Regions from separate parts of the Neomoorella humiferrea genome, predicted to be linked through region 2. Evidence: riboswitches for the same ligand, from Rfam matches in the RefSeq annotation. Region 2 holds a riboswitch; the other holds the start of a gene.
What was found. A riboswitch is a leader RNA that binds a small molecule or an ion and turns the genes downstream of it on or off. The one in region 2 is predicted to bind S-adenosylmethionine.
Positions count from the first base shown of each region.

Region 1: linked by a shared signal. The riboswitch ahead of MHFGQ_RS06445 (phosphate ABC transporter ATP-binding protein) and the one ahead of MHFGQ_RS07225 (homocysteine synthase) in region 2 are both predicted to bind S-adenosylmethionine.

Region 1 is NZ_CP136419.1:1,230,249-1,241,361, reverse strand. It holds gene MHFGQ_RS06470 (hypothetical protein) at 1-96, shown strand, start outside; gene MHFGQ_RS06465 (class I SAM-dependent methyltransferase) at 209-901, shown strand; gene MHFGQ_RS06460 (GntR family transcriptional regulator) at 1,081-1,455, shown strand; gene MHFGQ_RS06455 (ABC transporter ATP-binding protein) at 1,452-2,153, shown strand; gene MHFGQ_RS06450 (hypothetical protein) at 2,140-2,952, shown strand; SAM riboswitch class I at 3,234-3,337, shown strand; gene MHFGQ_RS06445 (phosphate ABC transporter ATP-binding protein) at 3,480-4,235, shown strand; gene MHFGQ_RS06440 (ABC transporter permease) at 4,238-5,032, shown strand; tRNA gene MHFGQ_RS06435 (tRNA-Arg) at 5,154-5,230, shown strand; tRNA gene MHFGQ_RS06430 (tRNA-Lys) at 5,236-5,311, shown strand; gene MHFGQ_RS06425 (hypothetical protein) at 5,447-5,575, shown strand; gene MHFGQ_RS06420 (DUF3786 domain-containing protein) at 5,635-6,252, shown strand; gene MHFGQ_RS06415 (quinate 5-dehydrogenase) at 6,306-7,127, shown strand; gene MHFGQ_RS06410 (tetratricopeptide repeat protein) at 7,339-7,827, shown strand; gene thiL (thiamine-phosphate kinase) at 7,864-8,868, shown strand; gene MHFGQ_RS06400 (carboxyl transferase domain-containing protein) at 8,975-10,519, shown strand; gene MHFGQ_RS06395 (hypothetical protein) at 10,546-10,767, shown strand; gene MHFGQ_RS06390 (biotin/lipoyl-containing protein) at 10,764-11,113, shown strand, end outside.
Region 2 is NZ_CP136419.1:1,390,011-1,401,123, reverse strand. It holds gene MHFGQ_RS07245 (NAD(P)H-dependent glycerol-3-phosphate dehydrogenase) at 1-660, shown strand, start outside; gene spoIVA (stage IV sporulation protein A) at 833-2,311, shown strand; gene MHFGQ_RS07235 (N-acyl-D-amino-acid deacylase family protein) at 2,301-3,914, opposite strand; gene MHFGQ_RS07230 (FadR/GntR family transcriptional regulator) at 4,077-4,820, shown strand; SAM riboswitch class I at 4,901-5,014, shown strand; gene MHFGQ_RS07225 (homocysteine synthase) at 5,105-6,388, shown strand; gene metX (homoserine O-acetyltransferase MetX) at 6,391-7,506, shown strand; gene MHFGQ_RS07215 (homoserine dehydrogenase) at 7,568-8,866, shown strand; gene thrC (threonine synthase) at 8,863-9,909, shown strand; gene thrB (homoserine kinase) at 9,941-10,834, shown strand; gene MHFGQ_RS07200 (aspartate kinase) at 10,847-11,113, shown strand, end outside.

The DNA.
Region 1 (11,113 bases), 160 kb from region 2:
CTGACCCAGTGGCTGCTGGAACGTGGTTTCCAAAAAGGCCAATACCAAGTTCAACTAGAAGCCGATCAAGTTATTGTTACTCAAGAACCGGCTTAATGCCAGCTCTGTAAGGACCCGCAAGGGTCTTTTTTTATGAACCCAAAAGGAAAATAGCCTTTAATGACGAATACGGTATACCATAAAATAAATAAGGAAAGGGGAGACGGTCATGACGGAAATTTTTGATCATAAAGCCAATGATTATGACGACTGGTACAAGCGTCCCCTGGGAGCCCTGGTGGACCGCGTGGAAAAAGAGCCTGTATATGCTTATTTAGAACCCCATGCTGGTGAACATATTCTCGATGTGGGTTGTGGTACCGGGAACTTTTCTTTAGAACTGGCACGGCTGGGGGTAAAGGTAACCGGTATAGACATTTCCGAACCCATGCTGGCCACGGCGCGGCGCAAGGCCGCTGCAGCCGGGCTGGAAATCGAATTTCTCCATGCCGATGCTATGAATCTACCCTTTGCCGATAACACCTTTGATAAGATAGTTTCGGTTACGGCCCTGGAATTTGCGCCGGATTTAAAGGCCGCCCTGGCGGAGGGTTACCGCGTGCTAAAGCCCGGGGGAAGGATGGTCATCGGCCTCATCGGCGGTAACAGCCTCTGGAGCCGCCATTATGAAGCCCGGGCCGCCCGGGAGCCAGACAGCCTCTTCCGGTATGCAAAATTTTATACCCTGCCTGAACTCCTGGCTGCCATGCCCGGTAAAAACGTTAAGGGTAAAGCCGTTCTCTTCTTCGGTCCCGACTTTGATGGCACAAAAGTAGAAGAGGCCCTGGCTATTGAAGCTGCCGCCGCTAAAGAAGGCCGTACCGATGGAGGGTTTATTGTGGCGGTGAGTTATAAAGACTAAAGAGGACAGGCAGTGATCATCAAAGTATTACCCCTTCTAGAATACTTCCACGGAGGGGTTATTTTTTTTGTCCTTTCGGAGTTATTTAACCTTGACACCTTTCCCGATCTGGGTTAGAATAATAGTGCACTAATGTATTAATGCACTTTTTCTATCTACATTGAAAGGTGAGGAGGCCGATGCAATTTGATAATTCCCGTCCCATTTACCTGCAGATTATTGAATCTATCAAGAAACAATTAGCCCGGGGCGAACTCCAGCCAGGCCAGAAGCTCCCCTCCCAGCGGGAAATGGCCGCGGAACTGCAGGTCAATCCCAACACCGTCCAGCGGGCCTACAGGGAGATGGAGACCATGGGCCTCTTGGAAACCCTCCGCGGCCAGGGAACATTTATATCCAACCGGCCCGGGCTGCTGCCGGAGATCAAGGCCGAACTGGCCGGTGGCATCCTCAACCGCTTTATCGTCGAAATGCGCTCCCTGGGTTTAAACGCCAGGGAGATTCTCAGTCTGGTGCACCAGGCGTTGGAACAGGAAGAGGAGGGTAAAAGATGATTGTATTTGAACGGGTAACTAAAACCTTCGGCTCCACCCGGGCCCTGGATGAATTTACCTTGGAGATTGCCGGCGGCAAGATCACCGGTCTCTTCGGGCCTAACGGCGCCGGCAAATCGACCTGCCTGAAGATGATAGCCGGCCTCACCCGCCCGGACGCCGGCCGGGTCCTCATTGACGGGGAGGCGCCGGGTATGACCACTAAAAGCATGATAGCCTACCTGCCGGAAATCGATTACCTGTACCCCTGGATGACTATCAATGACGCCGTCAGCTTCTTTGCCGGTTTCTATGAGGACTGGGACGGGGCCAAATACCAGGACCTGTTATCTTTCCTGCAACTGGAACCATCGATGATGATCAGTAAAATTTCCAAGGGGATGCGGGCCAAGGTGAAATTGCTCCTGACCTTTTCCCGGCGGGCCAGGTACGTCCTGCTGGATGAACCTCTCTCGGGCATCGATATTTTGACCCGTGATGCAATCATCCGCACCATCGTCAAGGACTACAGTACCGGCGAGCAGACCATCATCCTTTCCACCCACGAGATCCAGGAGGTTGAAGGGTTGGTGGAGGATGTAGTCTTTATTGACCGGGGGCGCGTTAAGCTGGCCGGTACGGCCGAGAATTTGCGCCAGCTGGAAGGCCGGTCCCTGGCGGCCATTATGAAGGAGGTTTTCCGCCATGGCAACGACTAATATCAGTGGCTGGCAGAAGCTGGGCCGCCTTTACCGCAAGGAACTGCGGGATTTGCGCCTGGAAAGTATGGTGGTGCTGGGGCTTATCCTGCTCTGGAATCTTTTCCTGTATTACAAAGCCGGCACGGCGACTTGGCCTCCAGGCACCCATCTGGTTTTCAGTTTAATGATGCTTGTTATAACTGGATTTTTGCCCCTTATAGAGTCCTTCAAAATCTGGGGGGATGAGTGGAAGAACAATACCGTTTACCTGCTGTTATCCCTGCCGGTGAACGGGCAACAGGTTGTCCTGGCCAAGCTCCTGGCAGTACTCACCCAGTTTATTCTTTTAAGCCTGGCAGCCCTCCTGGCCACAGGTGCTTTATTTAAGGCGACAGTATTAGACGCATATTTTGTGATGATAAATAATGAGATCTGGCAACTTATCCGGCAATACCGCCTTATCCTGGCGATAATCACCGTAAACGGGATACTTGAACTGGCCAACGTTGTCCTTCTCGCCTTCCTGGGCAGCCTTCTGGGCCAGTCGGTGCGGAAATTCTCCGGATGGTTAGCTGGAGCCTTTTTCTTGGCTGGTATGTACGTGTCAGGCAAGCTGGCCACCTGGCTGGCAAAAGTTTTGAATTACCTGCCCTGGCCGGCTATCAATATCCGCCTGCCCCTTAACTTTCACTCCCTGAGTATCTCTGCCAGTCCCGGTGAGATATCTATCTACGCTGGAACGGCGGCCCTGCTGCTGGTAACCATTCTACTTTTTATCACTACAGTGCTCTTTTACAACCGCCGGGTGGAACTGTAACGCTAGGCATAAAGAGGGGGCCCGGAGGCTGGAACTTAGCGATCGAAAATATCTTCTGAGCTGGCTCAAACCGCTCCATAGTAAAGTATTTATACCGCCATTTTCATCCTGCGATAGTACCACATGCTTGACGCTAACGTCTACCCTGCAGCTTATTAAGGCGGGCAGGTCTCCCGGCACTTTCAGCGTGAGATGGAGAGATGGCTCGCGCCGAAGATATCTTGACGCCACCGTTCAGGAAGTGGTATTAATTTAATTAGATAAACCGCCAAACGTCCCATGGCTTATCGCGCGAGGTGGAGGGAGTGCCCCGATGAAACCCGGCAACCCCGGCATTTAACCGGAAGGTGCCAGGTGCTGCAGGAAACATCTGGGAAGATAAGTTGGCCCTTATCCAACCTCTTCTTAATCCGGGAAGGGGTTTTTATTTTACGCCTGGTGAGGCGGATATCACCAAATATAATTATTATCGGGGATAATTTTTGCCCGGGACTAAGGGGGAGCGGTCCCCAGGGAAGGGAGTATATATGGGGGAAGCAAAATTTGAGCTAAATGAGGTAACCCTGAAGCGTCCCGGCCGTAATACCGCCGGGGACGTAACGACTGTCATTATCCTGCACAGGATAACTACATCCTTTCTTAAAGGGAAAATCACCGCTGTTCTCGGGCCCTCCGGTTCCGGTAAATCCAGCCTGCTCAGGCTTCTAAACCGCTTGGAGGATCCGGCTGCCGGCCGTATTACCCTGGATGGCCAGGACTTAAAGAGCCTCAATATATTTACCCTGCGCCGGCGGGTGGGAATGGTCTGGCAGCTGCCCACACTCTTTCCCGGCACGGTGCTGGAGAACATCAGCTACGGTCCTCGCCTGCGGGGCATCTCGCTGTCCCGGGCCAGGGCCGAGGAATTAATCCAGATGGTGGGCCTGGGAACAGAATTCCTGAACCGCCGGGCCGACAGTCTTTCCATCGGCCAGCAGCAGCGGGTTTCCCTGGCCCGGACCCTCGCCAACGAACCGGAGGTTTTGCTTCTTGACGAGCCGACGTCGGCCCTCGACCCCACAGCGGCGGCCAACATTCTGCACCTGATGGCCGATCTAAAAACTCGCCTGGGACTGACCATCATCTTCGTTACCCACCTTCTGGACCAGGCTCGCCAGGTTGCCGACGAAGTCCTTTTTCTCCATCACGGCGAAGTAGTCGAGGCAGCTCCGGCCCAGCAGTTTTTTACTGCCCCGCAAGACCCCCGCAGCAGGCTTTTCCTGTCCGGGCAGTTGGAGGGATAAGGATGCAGTATATCAATATCGGCTACGGCGATCTCCTCCTAGCCCTGATCCTTGTAGGAATCACCCTGGCCGTTTCCTTGTGGCAGCGTCTGGACCTCCACGGGGATCTATTTATCGGTACCCTGAGGACTTTTGTCCAGCTCACGGCCGTCGGTTACCTTTTGCAGGTGATCTTTAACCTTAACCGCTGGTACCTGGTGATACTGGCCTTAGGTATCATGTTACTGGTGGCTGCCGCCAACGCCTACCGTCGGCAACAGGAGCGCTGGCCGGGCTTATTTTTCATTATGCTCCTGGCCATCGCTCTGGGCGGGATTGTAACCCTGGCCATTGTCATCGGCATTGTTTTAAAGGTAAAACCATGGTATCAGCCCCAGTATATTATCCCTATCGCCGGGATGATTGTGGGCAACGCCATGATCGGTGCCGCTCTGGCCATCAACCGCCTGACGGGGGAAATCAAGGCCCACCGGGGGGAAATCGAGGCGGCCCTGTCCCTGGGGGCGACTGCTTACCTGGCGGTCCTGCCATACCTGCGTTCGGCCCTGCGGGCGGCCATGTTACCGACCATCAGTACCATGATGACGGTGGGCATCGTCCAGTTGCCGGGAATGATGAGTGGCCAGATCATTGCCGGGGCCAGCCCGGCGGCAGCCGTCAGGTATCAGGTGGTCGTCACCTATATGGTGGCCGCCGCCACGGCCCTGACTACCATTACCGCCACCCTGCTGGCCTACCGCTATTACTTTACGCCCAACCACCAGCTAAAACCACCGGTGCAGAATAACAAAATTTAAAAGCCAGATTAAAGGTACGCCGCCAGGAGGCCGGTGTCATTGCGGTTATATTTCAACCTGAGATAATGTACTTATTGACTTTCACGGCAATCTATACTATAATATCACTTGCAGTTGTTGAGCGCCCGTAGCTCAGGTGGATAGAGTAACGGAATCCGAGTCCGGAGGCCGCAGGTTCGAATCCTGCCGGGCGCGCCATATTTGCGCCAGTAGCTCAGTTGGTAGAGCAGCTGACTCTTAATCAGCGGGTCGTGGGTTCGAAGCCTACCTGGCGCACCATGTGTTGAGGTACCCTTTAAAATATGAAGGGTACCTTTTATCTTAAATTGCATAAATAACCCCTTGCATTTTCCTCGTTGAAGTGTTATCCTGAATTTAGAATGATGTATACAAAATACCCGAGGGGGCGGGGGTATGGATTATTTGCTCACCTGGATCAGCGGGGAAGAGGTAGATTATCGTTTCGTGAGTGCAGAAGAACTAGAAACTGTCTTGTCTTTAGAAAAAGAAAAGCACAATTTTATCGTTATTCCGTTACATTAGCCAACCGGCCGGTAGCAACCGGCTTTTTTATTACGTTAAGGGCGAAGGGGTGCAGGAAAATGTCCCTTCCTTATAACCTTGAAGTTACCCTAAATCTAGCGCAGAAGAAATGGGCGATGGTCGCTCCTGAAAAAATAGCTTTTTCTAAAGGAGCTGTCTGGGAAGAAAAGAAAAAGGCATTGTTGCTACCTTCGTTAAATGATTCTTTTTACATTTATCACCCGGATGGTGCTGTTACGTATAAAAATAATACTTCCGTTGAACCGCGTTTAAATGTTTTAATCCTTCATTATCTTTTAGGACCGGAGATCTCTCTAAAAGGGGAATGGATTTCCTTCAAAGAGTTACCCGGCGGTCCTCTTTATCAGCAACCCTTTTATGGGCGGGCTGTCTTTCCCCTTATCCGTAGTTTTGGACAAAATCCAGCACTGCTTGTTAAAGCCGGCATCTCCCTGGGAGGAATACCTATAAATCACGGTACGGCCACTGTTGAACTCTACCCTTTTCCCAAACTACCGGTCAGACTTGTCGTGTGGGCCGGAGATGAAGAAATCCCACCTGGGGGAACTATACTTTTCGATATCTCCGCCACAGAGCTTATGGCAACCGAAGATTATGCCGTACTTGCCGAATATCTTGTCAGGCGCTTGCAAAAACAGGCAGGGGAGTCGAATTAACCATAAAACACGTAGTCAGCGTTAGTTTAGGAAGCGCTAAAAGAAACTATCAGTTGAAATTGAATTGCGGCCGGGAAACAATACTGCTCGAACGACGCGGTTGTAATGGCTGTATTGATACTGCCGCACGCTTTCTTCGGGAACTTGATGGCCGGGTGGATGCCCTGGGTTTAGGGGGAGCCAATTTTTTTTATCAATTGGGTTCCCGCCGTTATCCATGTCCGGAAGGCCAATATTTATACCGCCAGGTAAAAAAAACGCCCCTCGTTGACGGCTCTGGCTGGAAACAGTGGATAGAACCGTTGGCCGTAAGATTACTAGATTTTTTGCCTTTTGGCAGCACGGCACTGGTAGTTTCCGTCTTAGATCGTTACTGGCTGGCTCAAGCACTGCAGTTTAAAGGCTTTAAAGTCATCGCTGGAGATGCCGCCTTCGGTTTAAAGTTACCCCTTGGTTTTTCTTTGTCTTGCTTCAGGTTATTAGGTCATTTAACCATGCCTTTACTTGCCCATCTTCCCCTCGCTTACCTTTACCCCCATGGCAACGGCCAACAAAAATCCTACCTGCGTTTCAATCATCTTTTCACCAGGGCTAAAATAATTGCCGGTGATTGGCATTTTATCCGCCATAATCTACCCAATTCCCTTGAAGGTAAGGTCGTCGTCACCAGCGGCACTACTCCCTCCGAACGGCAGTTACTCCGCCGTGTTGGAGTTTTTTCGCTTATCACTACGACACCCATTTTCGCAGGTTTCAGCCCGGCGGCCAATGCCATGGAAGCTGTAATGACAGCACTAGGGTCTGTACCAGAGCAGTTCGCCGTCTTGGCCGGTGACTTTGGATGGTTGCCCACCCTTCACTTGCTACAGGAATAAATACAAAGGTATTCTTTTCTCTTCCGACCCCGCATATAGAATGTATAGAACGGGGGAGAGGAGAATGGTGCAAAATAGCGATAAGTTACAATCCTGTCAGATTAACTTTCATCTTCGGCATGCAGGTGAATTAAAAACAATAACCCTCCAACTGGAAATGCTACGTGGAAATATCCCTACCTTAGCCACTATTAAAGTGGAGGGCCATGTAATGACTATTCTGGGGCGGGGCTATGACGGCCGTTGCGCCCTTTGTCGTTCTCTACGAAGAAAATTAAAAGTTGAAGACATACATTTTACTTGTTGCTGTCCCCTGGAAATAGAGGACAATAACAGTAAACGGCGGGCTATAATAATAGGGAGTGTTTTATTCCACCAAGATTATCTCGAAGATAACAAAAATTACTTTTTATATCACTGCCGTGCAAGAAACAATCCCAGGGATCTGGAGGCCCATTTAGCCCTGGGAGTAATTAATGAATACCATGGTCGTTTCTCCATGGCCGTCGCCAATTATTGGAGTGCCTATGAACTGGCACCGGAAGATAATTTCATCGTAGAGCGCCTGGGGGAAATTTTAGGTTTCTTACAGCAACTTCTTTCGACACCAAAGACACTTACCAAAGAGAATAATGAACCCCATCCCGAATTTCACCAACAGGCTTGCGCCTCTACTGCTCCTATGGCAATATATAGTTAGCCAAAATAAGGGAAGATAGAGGGAGAATAAAAAGTTATGAATCTAAAGTCCTTAGGAGAGTTTGGGCTTATTGAACGATTGAAGGCGGGATGTGTAATTATTCCCGACAAGGTTGTCATGGGAATAGGCGATGATGCCGCGGTTTTAAAAGGAGAAAACGGCTATTTAACCCTGGCTTCCACAGACATGCTGGTAGAAGACGTTCATTTTACCCTGTCCACCGCTACGGCCTGGGAGATAGGATATAAAACCATGGCGGTAAATGTAAGCGATATTGCCGCCATGGGTGGTATACCAGAACAGGCCCTTATTTCCCTGGCCTTAAGACCGGAACAACAGGTGGAATTTGTGGACGAGCTCTATGAAGGCCTGCGGGAATGCGGTCGTCGCTTCGGCGTCAATATAATTGGCGGAGATACCGTTTCTTCGCCGCGGGCAATGGTTATAAATTTGGCCATTCTTGGAAGGGTAGAAGAAGAGGCCTGCCTTTACCGCAACGGCGCCCGGCCCGGGGATATCCTGCTGGTTACAGGAGATCTCGGGGGAGCGGCCGCCGCACTAGACGCTTTGTTCACACCGCGACCAGTACCGCCGGAAGCTTTAGCCTACGCCCGTAAACGCCATTTTCAGCCTACTCCCAGGGTGACTGAAATTCGCGCGGCGCTGCCGGTTAAAGGGCTGACGGCGGCGGACGATATCAGCGACGGGCTGGTTGCTGAAGTATATACCGTCGCCCAAGCCTCCGGTGTTGGTTTTATACTGGAGGCGGACGCCATTCCCATCGCGGCGGCCACCAGGGAACTCGCGGCCCTTTACCAGAAGGACCCTCTGGAATATGCCCTTTACGGAGGGGAAGATTTCGAGTTGCTCCTCACCTGCCGACCGGATAAAGTGGCCGCCGTACAAAAGGCCATTGCAGACGCCTGCGGTACCCCTGTTACCCCCATCGGCCAAGTAGTTCCCGCTGAAGAGGGTATAACTATTGTCATTAATGGGGAAAGAAGGCCGCTGCCTCCCGGCGGGTACAACCATTTTCAATAAAAATCGCAAATGCACCCGCTATATTAGACTTGCAAGCTACCCTTATTACCTGGTAATATAAGGAGGTAGGGAATAAATAAGGGGGATATTTTAATTGGGTGAAGACATGAAGGCTAAGCTTGCTGACCTGGAAGCCAGGCGCGCCGTTATTCTTGCCGGCGGCGGTGAAGAACGCATCGCCAGGCAACATGCAGCAGGTAAACTTACGGCCAGAGAAAGAATAGAACTGCTCCTCGACCCAGGAAGTTTTCTCGAATTGGATCAGTTCGTGCGTCATCGGGCTACAGATTTCGGCATGCAAAACATTGAATTGCCCGGGGAAGGAGTAGTAACCGGATCTGGAACTATAAACGGCCGTCAAGTTTACGTATATGCCCAGGACTTCACCGTTATGGGCGGTTCCCTGGGAGAAATGCATGCTGCAAAAATTTGCAAAGTATTAGACCTGGCGTTAAAAACCGGTACACCAATAATCGGTTTGAACGATTCCGGAGGCGCCCGCATCCAGGAAGGCGTAGCCGCCCTTAACGGTTATGGGGAAATCTTTAAACGCAATACCTTTGCTTCTGGCGTCATTCCCCAAATTGCTGCCATTATGGGCCCTTGTGCCGGCGGTGCCGTTTACTCTCCGGGCCTAATGGATTTTATTTTCATGGTCAACCGTACGGCCCAAATGTTTATTACGGGACCCCAGGTTATTAAAGCAGTAACTGGTGAAGAAGTAACACCGGAAGAACTGGGCGGTGCCGTTACCCATACGACCCAAAGTGGCGTTGCCCATTTTTATACCCTGACTGAGGAAGATTGTCTGCATTTAATTCGCACCCTGCTGAGCTATCTTCCGAGTAATAACATGGAAGATCCGCCGTATGTACCCGGTAATGATTCCCCTGAAAGGCTTTGCCCCAATTTACGCAATTTCGTCCCGGTGGATCCCAACAAACCCTACGACGTTAAAGAAATTATCCATGCTGTGGTGGACGATGGCCTTTTCCTGGAAATCCAGGCCCAATATGCGACCAATATAGTTATCGGCCTGGCCCGTCTGGGGGGATATACCATAGGTATTGTTGCCAATCAACCTCGACATCTGGCCGGCTGTCTGGATATTAATGCCGCCGACAAAGCGGCGCGCTTTGTCCGTTTCTGTGACGCCTTCAACATTCCCCTCCTCACCTTGGTCGACACGCCGGGATATTTACCGGGGGTAGAGCAGGAACAGGGGGGAATTATTCGCCATGGAGCCAAGCTCCTGTATGCCTTCGCCGAAGCCGTCGTACCTAAAATTACGGTAGTGCTTCGCAAGGCATACGGCGGTGCATATCTGGCCATGTGTTCCCGTTCCCTTGGTGCAGACCACGTTGTGGCCTGGCCGACGGGTGAAATTGCCGTTATGGGACCGGAAGGGGCGGCCAATATCATTTTTCGTGAAGAAATCAATAATGCCGCCGATCCCAAAGAAGTACGCCGGCAAAAGATATGGGAATACCGCGAGAAATTCGCTAATCCATATGTAGCCGCCGGTTTGGGTCTCGTCGATGCGATTATCGATCCGGCCCATACCCGTCTACACTTAATTCAGGTCTTATTGACGTTGCTTAATAAAAGGGAAACCCGGCCGGCTAAAAAACATGGCAATTTCCCCGTTTAATTCTTAAGTCAAGGCAGGTGATACCTGTGGCCCTTTTTTGCCAGCAGATAATTTTAGACAGGGCTGTCGCTCCGGAAGTCATAGCCGCCATCACTGCAGCGGTGGCGGCTTATATGCAGACAGAAACCGGCTGGCAAATCACAGCCATTCGTCCCTTGAAGGAAAACAATAAACGCTGGGTTCTGGCCGGACGCCAGGAGCTGATGGGTAAAGCAACGGTTTTCGAAAGGAGACGAAGGGCGGGATGAAACGCCATTTTCAGGTGACGGTCAATGGAGAAACTTTCAATGTAGAAGTTGAAGAATTGGGCAGGGGATTCGATTACCTGCAGCCCGTAATAAAAAACCAGTCCAAAAAATCGACATTTATTTACCATAACGATATACCTAACCAGCGCCCCCACATGCCCCAAAATGACTTTACTGTAACCGCACCGCTGCCGGGTACGGTAGTCGATGTATGGGTAAAACCCGGTCAGAAGGTATCTCAAGGACAGGTATTATTAATAATTGAAGCTATGAAAATGGAAAACGAAATCCAAGCGCCCTTCGATGGAGTGGTTCATGAAATAATGGTTCAGGCCGGCAGCAGTGT
Region 2 (11,113 bases):
GAAGTCCTTAAAGAGGAAGGTTTTGAACGGATAGCCGTCCTATCAGGCCCGAGCCACGCCGAAGAAGTAGGTCGTGGGCTGCCTACCACCGTAGTGGTAGCCGCGGTTGATAAGAAAGTGGCCGAATACGTTCAGGATATTTTTATGACACCCGCATTTAGGGTTTACACCAATCCCGATATGATAGGGGTGGAATTTGGCGGCGCTTTAAAAAATATAATCGCCCTGGCCACGGGTATTGCCGATGGACTGGGCCTTGGCGACAATGCGCGGGCGGCTTTAATGACGAGGGGAATAGTTGAGATCGCCCGCCTTGGTGTGGCTCTAGGGGGCAGACCCATGACCTTTGCCGGTTTAAGCGGCATCGGCGATTTGATTGTTACCTGTACCAGCATGTACAGCCGCAACCGCCGCGCCGGCATTGAACTCGGTAGGGGCAGACCCCTGGATGAAGTTTTAGCCGGGATGGGTATGGTGGTTGAAGGGGTGCGAACTACGGCGGCGGCCCGAGATTTAGCCCTGCGGCACGGTATTCCCATGCCGATAACTGAAGAAATTTATCAAGTTCTTTATAAAGGCAAACCTCCCCAGGAATGTGTGGGGGCCCTTATGCAGCGTCCCCGGACTAATGAAATGGAGGCCAGTGTATGGCAGATATAAAGCCTGCCCACAGGGGCGGGTTATTTTATTTTCCCCCGGTGCATATATTTGTAAAAGGTTAAACACCCGGGGTATTTTCGGTCATATTCCGGCGGCAAAATCATATAGATGTATTGTTAAAACATACCATCTTTGAACGGGTAAATTAAGGCCTGGGGAGGGAGATTAAGGGGTGGAAAATCGGGATATTTTCCGGGACATAGCCGAACGTACCGGTGGTGATATTTATCTCGGCGTGATGGGCCCGGTACGCAGCGGCAAATCGACTTTTATTACTCAATTTATGGAAAAGCTGGTACTGCCAAATATTAAAAACCCCAATGAACGGGAACGGGCCAGGGACGAACTGCCCCAGAGCGGCGCCGGTCGCATGATTATGACCACCGAACCTAAATTCATCCCCAACGAAGCGGTGGAGATCACCGTTCGTGAGGGCCTGAAGGTGCGGGTGCGGATAGTTGACTGCGTCGGTTATACAGTACCCGGCGCCCTCGGTTACGAGGAGGACGGCGGGCCCAGGATGGTCCGAACGCCGTGGTTTGAAGAGCCCGTACCTTTCCAAGAAGCGGCGGAAACGGGAACGCGTAAAGTAATTACCGATCACGCCACCATAGGTATAGTCGTCACCACAGACGGCAGTATAACTGAAATTTCACGGCAGGATTACGTTGACGCCGAAGAAAGGGTCATTTGGGAACTCAAAGAATTGGGCAAACCCTTTGTCGTCCTTCTCAATTCCCTTCATCCTTTGGCCGAGGAAACGGTGACGCTGGCCGGGGAACTTGAGGCGGCCTATGATGTTCCCGTCCTGCCGGTGGACTGCCTGCATTTAGAGGAAGAGGACATCCTGCACATCATGGAAGAAGCCTTATATGAATTTCCGGTGGCCGAAGTAAACGTCAACCTACCCCGCTGGGTTGATGAACTAGCAGGGGACCACTGGTTACGCCGCCAGCTAGAAAATACCGTCCAGGAAGCCGTGGGCGAGGTGCGTCGCTTGAGGGATATTAACGGGGTTGTGGAGAAGCTCAACAATAACGAATACGTTGCCCGGGCGGCCCTGAGGGATATGGACCTGGGTACGGGTACTGCCCACATTGACCTGACGACGAAAGAAGGTCTTTTCTACCAGGTTTTGCGTGAGGTCAGTGGTCTGGATATCGGCGGGGACCACGACGTCCTACGCTGGATTCGGGAGCTGGCCGGCATTAAAAAGGAATGGGATAAAATCGCCTACGGCATCCAGGAAGTACGCAATACCGGCTACGGCGTCGTTACACCCAGCGAAGAAGAAATGGAACTGGCGGAACCGGAACTTATCAAGCAGGGCGGCCGTTCCGGCGTGCGGTTGAAGGCCACAGCCCCATCTTACCATTTCATCCGCGCCGACATCACCACCGAAGTAACGCCCCTCATCGGAACTGAAAAACAGTGTGAAGACTTGGTGAAATATATTATGGAAGAGTTTGAGGACAATCCCCAGAAAATCTGGCAGACCAATGTTTTCGGCAAGTCTTTAAGCGAATTGGTACGGGAAGGCATCCAGAGCAAGCTCTATCGCATGCCTGAAAGCGCTCAAATAAAGCTTCAGGAAACAATAGAACGCATTGTAAACGACGGCGGCGGCGGGCTAATATGCATTATAATTTAACCGGGGACTGCCCCGGTTTTGTTTTTAAGATAAAACCCGGCAGCTCTCCGCTAAATTGACCGTCCTGGTAGATGACCCGGCCGTTAACGATCACTGCTACAATACCGCTCGGAGGCTGAGCGGGTTTCTCAAAGGTAGCGCGATCACCTACAGTTTCCGGGTCAAAGATTACCAAATCCGCATAATATCCTACTCTAACTTGACCGCGTTCTTTTAGGCCAAACCTGAACGCCGGACGAGAGGTCATTTTGGCCACCGCCTCTTCCAGGGTAAAGAGCCGACGTTCCCGGACATAGCGCCCCAGAACCCGCACAAAGGTACCGTACAGGCGGGGATGGGGACGTTCGCCGGAATATATGCCGTCGCTGCCAACGGTTGTCTGGGGATGCTTTAAGATCATTTCCAGGGTTTCTTCACATCCGTGTTTAGTAGCAATGGTAAGGGAGGCACCCTCCTCCAGCAGGAGATCGAGGAGGGCGTCGGCAGGATGGCATTGCCGCCTATCCCCTATCTCGACCAGATTTAGACCGACGCAATCGGCATTCTTCCTTCCCCCAACGGCGCTGATAATCAAACCTTCATAACCCAAGGATCCCACCATATTATCCCATCCCGGCAGGCCTTCCTGCCAGTTTATTTTTATTTGCCGCCGCATCTCGGGGTTCCTTAAACGGTTTTTTATTTCTCCTTCCCCTCCGGCAACAGCCCAGGGTGGGAGGAGAGAAGAAGCCGTGGTCGAACCGGTGGTGTAGGGGTAAACGTCCCAGGTGACGTCTTGCCCTTTTTCCCTGGCCTCCGCTAGCATGGCCAGGGCTTTGGAGATTTTAGGCCAGTTGCGGGGGCCGCAGGCTTTCAAGTGAGATATATGGACGGGTATGCCTGCCTCACGGCCGATCTCCAGCGATTCTTCAATGGCTTCCAGGACGCCGTCGGATTCGTCACGGATGTGGGTAACGTATATACCGCTGAAGGGTTGAATCACTCGGCATAGGGCGATCAATTCCCCCGTAGAGGCATAGCAGCCAGGGGGATAGAGAAGTCCGCTGGAAAGGCCGGCTGCCCCTTCGGCCATGGCCTGACGGAGGAAAGAGGACATGGCATCCAACTCTGCTTTTTTTGCCCGACGAGGTTCCATACCCATAACCGCAAGGCGTATGGTGCCGTGGCCGACCAGGATAACGCAGTTAACGGCCGTACCTCGGAATGCTAAGAAAGATAGGTACTCCTCCAATCTTCCAGGGCAGAAAGTGTCTGGTATTTTACCTAAAACTGGTGCGGCATAAGAGGCCAGCAAAGGAAGACTGCCCCTATGGCTGGGCACAAGGGACATGCCGCAATTGCCTATAACCTCACAAGTAACACCCTGGGATACCTTGGCCGGATCTTCAGGATACCTCAAAAGCTCAGCGTCGGCATGACTATGGATATCGATAAATCCCGGTGCAACTGCCAGGCCGTCGGCATTAATAACGCGGGCGGCAGGTGTTTTATCTAAAGCACCCACGGCCGTAATTTTCGTTCCCTGAATGCCGACATCGGCCCGAAAGGCCGGGCGACCGGTGCCGTCGACCACCAGCCCGTTTTTTATTAACAGGGAAAACACGGCACCCCTCTCCCGAATATAAAGTTATACTAAAGTAATTCTAATAATATTTATATATAATTACAATAGCAATATAATAGTTTATGGCATTTACGCCTGACGTAAATTATGATAAAATAAAGAGGTAAGACCACTTGTTACTAGATATAGGAGCGATAACCATTGCGTGATTCTTCAAAGAAAAGGCTTTTTCAGCCCATCAATCCCAACCCCAAAAGCGTTTACCACCGTGTCGTGGATGAAATAAAAAAAAGCATTTTTGAAGGACGAATGAAGCCGGGGGATCGCCTGCCGGCCGAGCGGGAATTGGCTGAGATGCTGGGAGTGAGTCGTACTTCCGTAAGGGAAGCCTTAAAAATGTTGGCCGCCGAAGGCCTGGTAAGCATTCGACACGGGCAGGGGGCCTTCATCAGCGAGCAGGATCCCGACGAGTATTTGAAACGTTTTGCCAGCCATCTGCCAGTAAGCAAAGATACGGTACTGCATTTGTTCGAAGTACGTAAAGTCCTCGAGCCCCGAGCAGCCCTCTGGGTGGCGGAGAGGGCGGGGCAAACCGATATAGAAGAATTGGCCGCCATGGTGACTACCACGAGGGAACACCTGGGACACCTGCATAGCGGCCGTCTATCCTTACTTGCCAGTCACGACAGCAATTTTCATTACCGTTTGGCCCAAGCCACGGGAAACACGGTTTTGGTGCGTCTGATGCACAGCATGCTTGATCTTCTGGCCGACAGCCGTTCCAGGAGTCTGGCCATACCCGGTCGCGGCGAGCGCTCGGTTGATGAGCACTATGAGGTGGTAAAGGCTTTGAAGGAGCGTGACGGTCAAGGGGCGGCGGCCGCCATGTTACGACATCTAGAAAACGTTGAAGAACAGATAATAGCCAGCTGGCGCCAGGAATAGATTTAAAAAAGTGCTTGACACATAAAAAAACAGGGTTTATAGTTGATATCAAGCTGGAGCAATTAAATACAGGAACGAAACTCTTATCAAGAGTGGTGGAGGGACGGGCCCGATGAAACCCGGCAACCCGCGTTCCGTTTATCGGGAGCGCAAGGTGCCAATTCCTGCAGGACGCAAGTCCTGAGAGATAAGGGGGGTAAGAAAACTAGTGCCTCTTCCTTATCGGAGAGGCTTTTTTATTCCCCCGCGGCCAGCTAATTTTTAAAGAGAGGGGAATACTTCCTATGTCCAGGCAGTATCGTTTTGCCACCCAGGCCATTCATGCAGGCCAGGAACCCGACCCGGTTACGGGTGCTCAGGCTGTACCTATTTATCAGACTACCTCCTACGTCTTCCGGGATGCCGAACATGCGGCGCGGCTTTTCGCTTTAGAAGAAGAAGGGCATATTTACACGCGGATTACTAATCCTACGACTGAGGTATTTGAAAAACGGATGGCCGCCCTGGAAGGCGGGGTGGGTGCCCTGGCTACTGCTTCCGGTCAGGCGGCAATAACTTTGGCAGTTGCCAATATCGCCAACGCCGGGCAGGAGATCGTGGCTTCCACCAGTCTTTACGGCGGCACCTTCACCCTCTTTAATTACACCTTGCCGAAATTCGGTATTAAAGTCCGTTTCGTCGACAGTACCGATCCGGAAGATTATCGCAAGGCCATTAACGACAACACCCGCGCCATCTACGTAGAAATCCTGGGCAATCCCAAGCTGGACATACCCGACTTGGAAGCCCTGGCGGATATTGCCCATGGGGCAGGTATACCGTTGATTGTCGACAATACCTTCGCTACGCCGTATTTATGCCGGCCTATAGAATTTGGTGCCGACATCGTCGTCCACTCAGCCACCAAGTTTATCGGCGGCCACGGTACATCTATCGGTGGCGTTATTGTGGATTCCGGTAAATTCAACTGGGACAATGGCAAATTTCCCGGACTGGTCGAACCGGATCCCAGCTACCATGGTCTCAGTTATGTAAAGGCTTTTGGAACGGCGGCCTACATTGTCAAGGCCCGCGTTCAGCTTTTACGGGATATGGGGCCGGCCTTAAGTCCCTTTAATGCCTTTCTTTTCCTCCAGGGGCTGGAAACCCTACATTTACGCATGGAGCGCCATGTTCAAAATACCCTTCAAATTGCCCGCTGGTTGTCCGAACATCCGGCCGTGGCCTGGGTAAGTTATCCTGGCCTGCCCAGCCATCCTTCGTATGAACGGGGACGAAAGTACCTGCCGCGGGGTACGGGGGCTATTTTAACCTTTGGCATCAAAGGCGGTAAAGAAGCGGGGAAAAGGTTCATCAATAGCCTGAAGCTTTTCTCCCTCCTCGCCAATGTGGGAGACGCCCGGTCCCTGGTCATTCATCCGGCCAGTACCACCCATCAGCAACTTAGTCCAGAAGAGCAGCTGGCATCGGGAGTAACGGAAGATTTGGTTCGCTTGTCCATCGGCCTGGAAGACGTTGAAGATCTTGTTGCCGATCTGGAACAGGCTTTGAACAGGAGCAGATTATAAGCATGGGCGATGTAGGTATTGTAGCCACCCGGTTTTATGAATGGCCGGGTAAATTACAATTGGAAGGAGGGGCCCACCTGGGCCCCCTCACCATAGCTTATGAAACGTACGGCGAATTAAATGCCTCAGGGGATAACGTTATTCTTGTACTTCACGCCCTGACCGGCAGCGCCCATGTTGCTGGTCGCCATTCTCTGGAAGACCGGTTGCCCGGCTGGTGGGATCCGTTAATTGGACCGGGAAGGGCTTTGGATACCAGGCGGTATTTTGTTGTTTGCGCCAACGTACTCGGCAGCTGCTATGGAACTACGGGGCCGGCGAGCATCAATCCGGATACAGGCAGGCCGTACGCCTTAGATTTTCCCGTGGTTACCATACGGGATATGGTCAGGGTCCAGAAAATACTTTTGGACCATCTCGGCGTAAAACATCTGGTCGCGGCCGTCGGCGGTTCCATGGGAGGCATGCAGGTTCTGGAATGGGGCTTCCTTTATCCAGAAATGGTCAGGGCCATCATTCCCATTGCCGCATGTGGACGCACGACGCCGATGCAGATTGCTTTTAACAACGTCCAAAGGGAAGCCATTTACGCCGACCCTGAATGGCAGGCCGGAAATTATTACGGTACACAGGGACCTCAAAGGGGTCTGGCTTTGGCCCGGAGGATCGGGACAATTACTTATAAAAGCGACATTTCCTGGACCATGAAATTCGGACGCACAATAGTCGATGAAAAAAAATACTTTCACCTTGACGGTCAATTTGAAGTAGAAAGCTATCTATCTTATCAGGGGAGGAAGCTGGTGCAGCGTTTTGACGCCAATGCCTATATATATCTGACCAAGGCCGTTGACCTTCATGACGTCGGCCGAGGCCGCGGCAACTATAATGAAATTTGGTGCAACGTGCCTGTATGTCTGGGAATAGGAATATCCAGCGATTTTCTTTTTCCGCCCCAGCAGGTTAAAGAAATCGTTCAATTAATTAATGCCGCCGGCGGCAGGGCTCTATATAAAGAACTTAAATCACCCTATGGCCATGACGCCTTTCTCATCGAATTTAAACAGCTGGAAGCCATCCTCAAGCCTTTTCTAGATGAAATAAGTCGGCAGGTTTAAAAAGTATTGCCCTGTACCGAAGTATAAGGTAAAATTGAGAAGGTGCAAGGAGCGTGAAGAAGTGTCAGGACCAGTGAATATCGGCCTATTGGGATTAGGGACGGTCGGCAGCGGTGTAGTTCGTCTGCTGCAGCAAAACGGTGCCCTTATTACCCAGAAACTAGGACGTCCCTTAAAAATCAGCCGCGTTCTGGTGCGGGAGCGGAACCGTCCGCGACAGGTCGAAGTCGATCCCGCCTTGCTGACTACTGACGCCGACGGGATAATAAACGATCCCGACATTCATATAATAGTTGAGGTAATGGGCGGAACGGATGCCGCACGGGAATATATCCTCAAGGCGATGGAACGGGGTAAAAGTGTAGTTACGGCCAACAAAGATCTCCTCGCCCTATACGGTAAGGAGCTTTTTGATGCTGCTGCGTCAAACGGAGTAGATCTTTTTTTTGAAGCCAGTGTGGGCGGCGGCATCCCCATTATTCGCCCTTTAAAAGAATGCCTGGCCGGCAATAAAATCCGGCAAGTAATGGGCATTGTCAATGGTACTACCAATTACATCCTTACCAAGATGAGCCGGGAAGGCCGTGATTTTCAAGAAGTTTTGCGGGAAGCACAGGATTTAGGATATGCCGAGGCCGATCCCGCCGCCGATATTGAAGGTGACGACGCCGCCAGGAAGATGGCCATACTGGCTTCCATCGCCTTTAACACGCGGGTGACTTATAGAGACGTTTACCGGGAAGGCATCAGTCGCATTACGGCCCAGGATATTAGTTATGCCGCCGATCTGGGTTATGTCATTAAACTTTTAGGAATAGCCCGAGAAGATGAGGAAGGTATTGAAGTACGCGTTCATCCCGCTTTATTGCCCGGCAACCATCCCCTTGCTTCTGTGAACGACGTATTTAATGCTATTTTTATAGAAGGGGATGCCGTCGGTGAAGCAATGTTTTACGGCCGCGGCGCGGGTTCTATGCCAACGGCCAGCGCCGTGGTGGGTGATATAATAGAGGCGGCTCGTAACCTCAACTATCAAACACGGGGCCGCATAACCTGCACCTGTTTTTATGACAAGCCCATTAAACCAGTAGGGACCATCAACACAAAATATTACTTGCGTTTACTTGTGGTGGACCGACCCGGGGTGCTGGCAGCCATTGCCGGTGTATTCGGGGACCGTGAGGTCAGTCTGGCATCGGTAATCCAGGAACGCATGCTGGGAGAATTGGCCGAGCTGGTGCTAATCACCCATCGCGTCCGGGAACAAAACCTGCAAGATGCCCTAAAGGTTTTGGCCGGTCTGCCAGTTGTTAAAGAAATAGCCTGCGTTGTACGTGTAGAAGGAGGAGAAAACGTTTGAGCTGGCCGGGGGTAATTCGAGCTTACCGGGAGTTCCTGCCGGTAACGGAGGCAACTCCCTTGATTACTTTACAGGAGGGTAACACCCCATTGATAGCCGCCGGGAACCTTTCCCGGGAACTGGGTATAAAATTATACTTTAAGTTTGAAGGCCTCAATCCCACTGGTTCTTTTAAAGATCGCGGTATGGTGATGGCTGTGGCCAAGGCTGTGGAGGCCGGTTCCAAGGCCATCATGTGCGCTTCTACGGGGAACACTTCGGCTTCCGCCGCCGCCTATGCCGCCCGCTGCGGCCTCAAGTGCAGCGTACTTATTCCTGAAGGGAATATAGCTTTAGGAAAATTGGCCCAGGCCCTTTTTTACGGTGCCAGGGTAATTGCCATTCAGGGTAATTTCGACGACGCCCTGGATCTCGTACGCCGGATAACGGCCAAGTATCCCATCACCCTTGTCAATTCCATCAATCCTTTCCGTATCGAAGGGCAAAAAACGGCGGCCTTCGAGGTCTGCGACTGGCTGGGTGAGGCACCTGATTATTTGGCCATTCCTGTGGGCAATGCTGGTAATATTACCGCCTATTGGAAAGGATTTAATGAATATTACCAGGCCGGCCGCAGCCATCTTTTACCCAAAATGATCGGTTTCCAGGCCGAAGGGGCGGCGCCCATTGTTCGTGGAGAAATAGTGCCCAATCCGGAAACGGTGGCCACGGCTATCCGGATCGGCAATCCGGCCAGCTGGCAGTCGGCCGTACGGGCGGCAAAGGAATCCGGAGGTTTTATCGACTGCGTGAGCGACGAAGAGATTCTTGCTGCCCAGCGCCTCATGGCTTCTGCCGAAGGTATTTTTGCCGAACCTGCTTCGGCCGCCTCCCTGGCCGGGGTGATCAAGTACGTTAAAAAAGGTTACTTCCATCATGGCGATAGGGTGGTTTGCGTTCTTACCGGAAATGGCTTGAAGGATCCTAATATTGCCATTAAGCAGATCGGCGAACCCCTTTCCCTGCCGCCGGAAGAAGCGCGGATAGTTGAGGCTATTCTATAGGCGGAAATGACGAAACGAAGGTAGAAAAATTATGCCGCTGGTACGGGTTCCGGCTACAACAGCCAATTTGGGACCGGGGTTTGATACTATAGGCATGGCCCTGGACCTTTATGATGAAGTGTATATCGAAGTTTCGCAAAACCTGGAGATTAATGTAACCGGTGAAGGTGAAGCTACCATACCCAGGGGCCCCGAAAATATAGCGTTTCGGGCGGCCATGGCCGTTTTTGCCCGAACCGGGCAACGAGGGGTTAATTTAAAAATAAACATGCACAACAACATTCCCGTAGCCCGGGGATTAGGATCCAGTGCGGCGGCCCTGGTGGGGGGATTGGTTGGTGCCAATGTCCTCCTCGGTGAACCCTTAAGTAGTGAAGAACTAATAGAGCTTGCTACCCAGCTCGAAGGCCATCCAGATAACGTTGCCCCTGCTATTTTAGGCGGCCTGGTGGTGGCGGCGAGGGAGGGGGAGAAAGTTTACTGCCGTCGTTTAGAGCCGCCGGTCGGCCTGACGACAGTTGTGGCCATTCCCCATTTTACCCTTTCCACCAAGGTATCCCGAGGCGTCCTACCTGCCAAAGTGGATCTCGCAGACGCCGTTTTCAATTTGAGCCGTGTAGGTCTATTCTTACTGGCCGTTCAAGCCGGCGACCTGGAGTTAATGGGTAAAATGATGGAAGACAAATTGCATCAGCCCTACCGTTTGTCCCTGGTACCGGGAATGGCGGAGGTCTTCGGCGCTGCCCGGGAGGCAGGGGCTTTGGCCGTGGCTTTAAGCGGTTCCGGTCCTTCGGTAATCGCTTTTTGCCGAGGGCGCAAGCCTAAAGTAGGGGAGGCCATGGCGGCGGCCTTTGCCCGCCACGGGGTAGCCTGCATAATTAAAGAGCTTAATCCCTGTAAGCGGGGAGCCTTTGTAGTCAATTAAGGAGGTTCACTAATGGCCCTGATAGTACAAAAATATGGCGGAACTTCTGTTAACGGACCTGAACGGGTGAAAAACGTTGCCCGCCGGGTAGTTGACACCCGCCGAGCGGGTAATGATGTGGTGGTGGTCGTTTCGGCCCCTGGGGACATGACCGATGACCTGATAGCCATGGCCCATGCCATTAGCCCGAATCCGCCGGCAAGGGAGATGGACATGCTCCTGGCTACTGGTGAACAGACGTCCATTGCCCTGATGGCCATGGCCATCCACGAACTGGGC